2 regions of the Billgrantia hypersalina genome follow, and region 2 is predicted to be linked to the other one. Evidence: predicted binding sites of a transcription regulator. Region 2 holds the regulator's gene; the other holds the start of a gene.

Region 1 (4,194 bases), on a different contig from region 2:
CTTCCAGGGTGGGGGGCAGCGACAGGCTCTCGGGAACGAGCAGCTCGGCCGGATCGAGGCGTTGCAGCTCGGCGAGCATATCGCCTTCGCCCTCCACCTCGAGCACGCTGAAGCGACCGCTGGAGAGTTCCAGCCAGGCGATGCCCCAGCAGTTGCCGGCCGGGTGCACGGCGACCAGCAGGTTGTCGCGGCGGGCGTCGAGCAGCGCCTCGTCGTGGAGCGTGCCCGGCGTGACGATGCGCACCACGCGGCGCTCCACCGGCCCCTTGCTCGTGGCCGGGTCGCCGATCTGCTCGCAGATCGCCACCGACTCGCCGGCCTTGACCAGGCGCGCCAGGTAGCCCTCGGCGCTGTGGTAGGGCACGCCGGCCATGGGGATCGGCTTGCCGGCGGATTGGCCGCGCTGGGTCAGCGTGATGTCGAGCAGCGCGGCGGCACGCTTGGCGTCGTCGAAGAACAGCTCATAGAAATCGCCCATGCGATAGAAGAGCAGCACGTCGGGGTGTTCGCGCTTGATCTTCAGGTATTGAGCCATCATCGGGGTATGGGCCGGCATGGCCGTCTTGACCGCGTCGTTCATGCGTTCTCGGCAGGTTCGTCGGATTCGTGGGGCATCAGTGGGGCAAGGTTACCATGGGCCGCTGGTGGCCGACACGCCGTAACAAATCCCTCGGTCACGGCATGTCGGATTGACCATAATGACTGGCGTCAATGATGAAGGGAGGCGTTTATGGAGACGGAGTTCTGGCAAGACCTGGGGGGCTGGCTGAACCAGCCGACCCTGGTAACCATGACGCTGCTGCTGGGAATATCCATCGCCAGCTATATCGTGCTGCGCCTGCTGCTGCGTCTGGCCGTGGGCCGCATTGCCGACTGGTCGAACCGTGGCCGGGGGCATTGGCGCCACTATGCCGCGCATATCGCCGAGCATACCAGTCGGTTCCTGCTCGCCGCCTTGGCGCTGCAGGTGGCCCTGTTCGTGGTGGAGCTGGGGCCCGTCTGGGAACAGCGCGTCAGCCATATCTGGTTCCTGGTGCTGGCGTTCCAGTTCGGCCTGTGGGTCGACGCCGCACTCGACCTGTGGAAGGAGGACACGCTGCAATCGGATGCCGGCCGTGACAACCAACTGACCGTCACGATGGTCGTGTTGATGTTCCGTATCGGTCTCTGGGCCGTGGTCCTGCTCTCCATCCTGGCCAACCTGGGCGTGAACATCACCGCCTTCGTGGCCAGCCTGGGGATCGGCGGTATCGCCATCGCGCTAGCGGTACAGACGCTGCTCGGTGACCTGTTCGCCTCGGCGTCCATCGGCATCGACAAACCGTTCAAGGTCGGCCATTTCATCGTCTTCGGCGACATTGCCGGCACGATCGAGTACATCGGGCTCAAGACGACCCGCATACGCAGCTTGAGCGGCGAGCAGGTCCTGATCTCCAATACTCGCCTGCTGCAGCAGACCATTCACAACTACAACCGCATGAACGAGCGGCGCGTGGTGTTCAGCCTGGCGCTCTCCTTTCGTACGCCGCTGGAGAAGGTGCGCGAGGTGCCGGAATTGATCCGGCAGGTCATCGAGTCGGTGGAGAATACCCGCTTCGACCGGGCCCACCTGCGTTTCTTCGACGACTATGCGCTGAAATACGAGATCGTCTATTACGTGCTCAGCTCGGATTTCAACCTCTACATGGATATCCAGCAGGCAATCAATTTCGCCAGCGCGACATCAAGTTCGCCATGCCGGTGCGCTCGCTCGAGTTTCTCGACGAGGTGCCCCTGGCATCCGGCGCCGCCGGCCAGCTGGCACAGCACCAGACCATGCGGCCCTGAGGGTGCACCGCACACGCTGGCCGTTTGCGGCGTTGCCTGATGCCGGCGGACGGATGCGCTATGGTAGCAGGCAGTCGCAGCACAAGCGGCCGGCGTCCGCCGCCGGTCCTCTCGAACAAGGAGCGATACCATGCCCCACAGTGCTTCCAGCCTGGCCAACCTCGACCTCACCACGCTCGCCGAACGGCTCGGGCGACGCTGCCGCGAGCACGGCATCAGCGTGACCGCAGCCGAATCGTGTACCGGCGGTGGCGTGGCCAGCGCCATTACCTCGGTGGCGGGCAGCTCGGATTACTTCGAGACCGGCTACGTGACCTACTCCAATGCGGCCAAGGCGCGCCTGCTGGGCGTGCCGGAGGCATTGATCGCCCAGCACGGCGCAGTGAGCCGCGAAGTGGTGGAGGCGATGGTGGCAGGCGCCTGCCGTGACAGCGGGGCCAGGCTCGGCGTGGCGATCAGCGGCGTGGCCGGGCCAGATGGCGGCACGCCGGAGAAGCCGGTGGGCACCGTATGGCTGGCCTGGGGTAGCGAGGCGCGCCAACGGGCCGAGCGCTTCCAGTTTCCCGGTGATCGGCGTGCGGTGCGTGAGCGAGCGGTGCGCGAGGCCGTGGTCGGGCTGATACGCCATCTGGAAAACGAAGAGAACCCATAAGTGGGCAAGAGGCTAGGCGCGGGGCGTTTTTTTCGCCATACTACTGGCCAACCATACAGTGTCCAGGCGAGCTCCCCGTCGGCAGCCCGCCATTCATTTCGACCTCAAGCGTCTGCGAGTTCTGCGAGGAGAGCCTCATGGCACAGGATGAAAACCGCTCCAAGGCATTGAATGCCGCCCTTTCCCAGATCGAACGCCAGTTCGGCAAGGGTACCGTGATGCGCCTGGGCGATACGCCACGGGTGGTCATGCCGTCGGTCTCCACTGGCTCGCTGGGGCTCGACATCGCCCTGGGCATCGGAGGCCTGCCCTATGGCCGCGTGGTGGAGATCTTCGGGCCGGAGTCCTCGGGCAAGACCACCCTGACGCTCTCGGTAATCGCCCAGGCCCAGCGCCAGGGCAAGACCTGCGCCTTCATCGATGCCGAGCACGCCCTCGATCCCAGCTATGCCGAGAAGCTCGGCGTCAACCTCGACGACCTGCTGGTCTCGCAGCCGGACACCGGCGAGCAGGCGCTCGAGATCTGCGACATGCTGGTTCGCTCAGGCGGTGTCGACGTGATCATCATCGACTCGGTGGCGGCGCTGACGCCACGTGCCGAGATCGAGGGCGAGATGGGCGACTCTCACGTCGGCCTGCAGGCGCGCCTGATGTCGCAGGCGCTGCGCAAGATCACCGGCCACATCAAGAACGCCAACTGCATGGTGGTGTTCATCAACCAGATCCGCATGAAGATCGGCGTCATGTTCGGCAGCCCCGAGACCACCACCGGCGGCAACGCGCTCAAGTTCTACGCCAGCGTGCGCCTGGACATTCGCCGCACCGGTTCGGTGAAGCAGGGCGACGAGGTCACCGGCAACGAGACCCGGGTCAAGGTGGTGAAGAACAAGGTGGCTCCGCCGTTCCGCCAGGCCGAATTCCAGATCCTCTACGGAAAGGGTATCTACCATGCCGGCGAGGTGGTCGACCTGGGCGTGCAGTGCAACTTGATCGACAAGGCCGGGGCCTGGTACAGCTACAAGGGCAACAAGATCGGCCAGGGCAAGGCCAATGCCGCCCAGTTCCTCGAGGACAACCCGGCGGTGATGGAGGAGATCGAGAGCCAGATCCGCGGTCAGCTCCTGGCGACGGTCGCACCCAAGGAGGAGGAGGCCGCGGAGCCTATGGCAGCCGATGCCGAGCGTGAGGACGACCTGCTTTAAGCCATGCCCGCCCAGCCTGCCCCCGAGCGTGCGTCGTCCCCGCGGGACGACGCCATCCGCCTGCTGGCCCGACGCGAATACTCCCGCGCCGAGCTGGTACAGCGGCTCGGCGCGCGCGGGCACTCCGCCGAGACGATCGCCGCCTGCCTCGATGAACTGGGCGCCGAGGGGCTGCAGTCCGATGCCCGTTTTGCCGAGAGCTTCCTGCGTTCCCGCGTGCTGAGGGGCCAGGGGCCGCTCAAGGTGCGCGCCGAGCTCGAGCGGCGCGGGGTCGAGCGAGCGCTGATCGCTGCGGTGCTTGCCGAGGCCGAACGAGAAGGCGGAATCGACTGGTTCGAACTCGCCGCCGACGCGCTCGCGCGGCGCTTCTCTCACTCCCACGACTCCCCTCGAGAGCGGGCCCGACGCGAGCGCTTCCTGGCTTCCCGGGGGTTCGATTTCGAGCAGGTCCGCCATGCGCTGGAGTGTCTCGGCTCACCTGAATGAGACCGGCATGAGCGCCTCCCCTTTAGT
Region 2 (4,194 bases):
TCGTCTATGCCCCGCGCCAATTCATGGAGACGCTGCCCGAACTTGCCGAACTCCTGCAGCAACCGCTCCAGCGGTATCCCCTGCAGGTCTTTACAGGTGGCGATGTCGAGTGCCTGGAGGCGCTTGCCTGTAGCCGGTCCGACGCCGTGCAGCTTGGTGACAGGGAGCTCGCGTACGAAGTCATCCACCTGTGCGGGAGTGATCACGGTCAGTCCATCAGGCTTCTCCCAATCACTGGCGATCTTGGCCAAGAACTTCGACGGCGCGGCGCCCACCGATACGGTGATGCCGACACGCTTGAGACACTCCTCTTTCAGCCAGTGCGCCATCCAGGTGGCGCTGCCCGAAAAGCGTGTCACCTCGGTGACGTCAAGAAAGGCCTCGTCGAGCGACAGCGGTTCCACCAGTGGCGTCAGTTCGTGGAATATCTCCAGCAGTTGTCGAGAGGCTTCGCGATAGCGGTCGAAATCGCCTGGCAGCAAGGTGAGATGCGGGCACAGGCGGAGTGCCCTTGCCGTGGGCATGGCGGAATGGATGCCGAAGGCGCGGGCAGGATAATTGCAGGTCGAGATGACGCCGCGCCCTTCGGCGCTACCCCCGATCGCCAGGGGAATGTCGCGAAGCGCCGGGTTGTCACGCATCTCCACGGCAGCATAGAAGCAGTCGCAATCGGCGTGCAGGATCTTGCGGATCATGATTTTACCAGGCTAGCCAGCTCTTACCCTAAAGCTTGGCCGTTGCCGCCGCGTATCACCCCCACCCCAATCCCCTCGATTTCCAGCGGCTGGTGACGCAAATCCACCTCGATAGGGGCGAAATCGGCATTCTCTGCTTCGAGGATGACAAGGTGACCCTGGCGGTGGAATCGCTTGACCGTGACTTCGTCCTCCAGCCGCGCCACGACGATCTGCCCGTCGCGCACGCGCTCGGTACGATGCACGGCCAACAGGTCCCCTTCGAGAATACCGACGTCCTTCATCGACAAGCCGCGCACCTTGAGCAGGTAATCGGCGCGGGGCGTGAAGTAATCCGGGGGCAGGGGGCAGTAGCGATCGATATGCTCGGCCGCGAGAACCGGACTGCCGGCGGCCACCTCACCAATGATCGGTAATCCCTCGGTGTTCGACTCGTTGACGGCACTGTCGGCTTCCTGGGCCGGCAGACGGATGCCGCGCGACGTGCCACGTATCACCCTGATGACACCCTTGCGCTCAAGGGCGCGCAGATGCTCCTCGGCAGCGTTGGGTGAGCGGAAGCCCAGCGCCCGGGCGATCTCGGCACGAGTGGGAGGGTAGCCGAACTCGTTCATGGTCTTGACGATGAAGTCATAGACATTCTGCTGGCGCGAGGTAAGGGGGCGTGTCATGTCGGACTCCGGTTGCTGACTGCCGTATTGGTCAAGTATACAGCATGGAAGTCTATCCAGTAAAAGCCGCTATGAGGTCCGGTGCGAGATTCTTCGTTCGTTTAAAACGCTTCTGCTTTTCGATACGTTGAGCCAGGAAGCGTAATGGCGTAGACTTTTGTAATGTTTAAAACAGTTGTTTCCAGCGGGAGCTGATCATGGCTCAGACCGATACCGTCACGCGCATTCTCGACACTGCCGAAGTCTTGTTCGCCGAACGCGGCTTCGCCGAGACGTCGTTGCGCACCATCACCAGCAAGGCGCGCGTCAACCTGGCTGCGGTGAACTATCACTTCGGCTCGAAGAAGGCGCTGATCCAGGCGGTGTTCTCGCGCTACCTCGACCCCTTTACCGTGCGCTTCCACCATGCTCTCGACGAACTCGAAGCGCGTCACGGCGGCGGTGTGATTCCACTGGAGGAGTTGCTCGAGACCATGGCGCGCACCGTACTCGAGGTGCCCGCGGAGAAGCATAGCCTCAAGGTTTTCATGAAATTGCTGGGGCTCGCCTACAGCCAGGCCCAGGGCCATTTGCGGCGCCATATCCAGGAGGAGTATGGCAGCGTTTTCACCCGCTTTACCGAACTGGTGCGCCGTGCTACTCCCGAACTGCCCGATGCCGAGCGCTTCTGGCGGCTGCATTTCGTGCTGGGCACGGTCATCTTCACACTGTCCGGACTCGATGCGCTGCGCGACATTGCCGAAAAGGACTTCCAGGAGCACGTGTCGGTGCGTGACCTCATTCGCCGTTTGCGCCCCGTAGTGGTGGCGGCCATGAATGCGCCTCTGCCGCCGCCACCCGCCGCCCAGCCGGCCATGGCGAGCTGAAATGCGAACGCCGAGGCTGGAAGCGCTGCCACCCCATGACGGTGTCTGGCTGGAAGTCGATATCGTGCGTCAGCGCCTCGTTTACTGGCTGGGCGAAGAGCAGCGCAACGAATGGTCGATATCGACGGCACGGGCGGGAGCGGGCCAGCGTGAGGGGAGTGGATGTACGCCGCTCGGCTGGCATTATGTGCGAGCGGCCATCGGTGGCGGTGAGCCGCCCGGGGCCGTCTTTCGCGGACGGCGTCCTACCGGCGAAGTGTTCAGTGCAGCGCTTGCCGAAGCTCACCCTGGGCGCGACTGGATTCTGACACGCATCCTGTGGCTGTGCGGGCTCGAGCGTGGCTTCAACCGTGGAGGCGACGTCGACTCCCAGAGGCGCTATATCTATTTACATGGGACGCCCCCCGATCAGCCGATGGGCGAGCCGCGTTCGCATGGTTGCATTCGCATGCGCGACGAGGCCTTGCTCGAGCTCTTCGACCTGGCAGTACCGGGGACGCCGGTCTGGCTGCACGGGTGATGCCACGTGGCCCGATCCCCCTCGCCAAGGCTCGAATCGGCGGTGTCAGGTGGCTGTTGCCGCAGGCTTCTTTAGTCTAGAATCAGCTCCCTTTCATGCCCAAGGATCCCGATCATGACCCAGACCCTAGGCCCGGTGATGCTCGACCTGGAAGGCACGGCACTGCGCAGCGAAGAACGCAAGCTGCTCATGCGCCCAGAGGTAGGGGGCGTGATCCTGTTTTCCCGCAACATCGAGCATGCGCAGCAGGTTCGGAAGCTGTGCGATGCCATACGGCGCGTTCGTCCCGAGTTGCTGCTGGCCATTGACCAGGAGGGCGGCCGGGTCCAGCGACTGCGTGAAGGGGTGACCCGCTTGCCGGCCATGGGGCGTATCGGCAGGGAGTATGCCACGACACCCGAAGTGACCTTGAGGGTCTGCCTCGATGCCGGCTGGCTGCTGGGCATGGAAATGGCCGCCTGTGGACTGGACCTCAGCTTCGCCCCGGTACTCGACGTGGATACCGGCATCTCAAGCGTGATCGGCGACCGCAGCTTTTCCTCCGACCCTCGGGCGGTAGCCGCCATGGCCGGAGCGTTTATCAGCGGCCTGCACGAGGCAGGCATGGCGGCGGTGGGTAAGCATTTTCCCGGCCACGGCAGCGTGGCGGCCGATTCCCACCTGGAGCTGCCGGTTGACCCTCGTCCGATGGACGAACTTCGTCGACACGACCTGATACCATTCTCCGAGCTTGCTTCCCGGCTCGATGGCGTCATGCCTGCGCATGTCATCTACACGGCCTTCGATTCCCGCCCGGCAGGCTTCTCGGGGAGCTGGCTTGGCCTGCTGCGCGAATCGCTCGGCTTCAAAGGCACCATTTTTTCCGATGACCTCGGCATGGCGGGGGCCGGTTTCGCGGGTTCACCGGGTAATCGTGCGCTGGCAGCGCTGGATGCCGGCTGCGACATGGTGTTGGTCTGCAATGATCGCGCCGCTGCCCTCGAGGTGCTCGAGGCCTGTCATGGGCGTACCACGCGGCTGGCTACACGCCTGCGCTATGGTCGGGCGCGACCCGATCTGGCAACGCTCGAAGCGCTGGGGCGTTGGCGTCGCGTGCATGCAAGGCTCGAAGCCATGGCCTCGCTCTGATCCGTCTTGTTTCCTTGTTCCCCTTCGTAGATACGAGCCCTTCATGCCTAAACTCGAAGCTGATTTCCATCAATCTCTGGCCACCATGCGTGATGTCATGGAGAGCGCCGACTGCTTGATCAGCCATGAACAGGTCGAGCGCGCATTGGACCGCATGGCCGAACAGATTACCGCCGATCTGGGCGACAAGCTGCCGGTGTTCTACTGCGTCATGAATGGCGGCCTGATCACCACCGGGCATCTGCTCACCCGGCTGGGTTTCCCGCTGGAAGTCGACTACCTCCACGCCACCCGTTATCGCGGCGGCCTGCGCG

The links. Region 2 encodes LexA, which represses DNA repair genes until DNA is damaged. Its sites were predicted from a motif close to TACTGTNTANNTANACAGTA; they were not measured.
Region 1: a site for LexA is predicted at 2,521-2,540, ahead of recA (recombinase RecA). Genes of this name have one in related genera too.

Annotation. Positions count from the first base shown of each region.
Region 1 covers NZ_JBMIQI010000011.1:161,051-165,244, forward strand. The annotation lists gene mutS (DNA mismatch repair protein MutS) at 1-580, opposite strand, end outside; gene ACOJCM_RS07770 (mechanosensitive ion channel family protein) at 731-1,867, shown strand; gene ACOJCM_RS07775 (CinA family protein) at 1,958-2,479, shown strand; gene recA (recombinase RecA) at 2,617-3,681, shown strand; gene ACOJCM_RS07785 (regulatory protein RecX) at 3,685-4,167, shown strand.
Region 2 covers NZ_JBMIQI010000002.1:160,686-164,879, reverse strand. The annotation lists gene dinB (DNA polymerase IV) at 1-692, opposite strand, end outside; gene lexA (transcriptional repressor LexA) at 719-1,366, opposite strand; gene ACOJCM_RS00805 (TetR/AcrR family transcriptional regulator) at 1,564-2,232, shown strand; gene ACOJCM_RS00800 (L,D-transpeptidase family protein) at 2,234-2,752, shown strand; gene nagZ (beta-N-acetylhexosaminidase) at 2,867-3,880, shown strand; gene ACOJCM_RS00790 (hypoxanthine-guanine phosphoribosyltransferase) at 3,924-4,194, shown strand, end outside.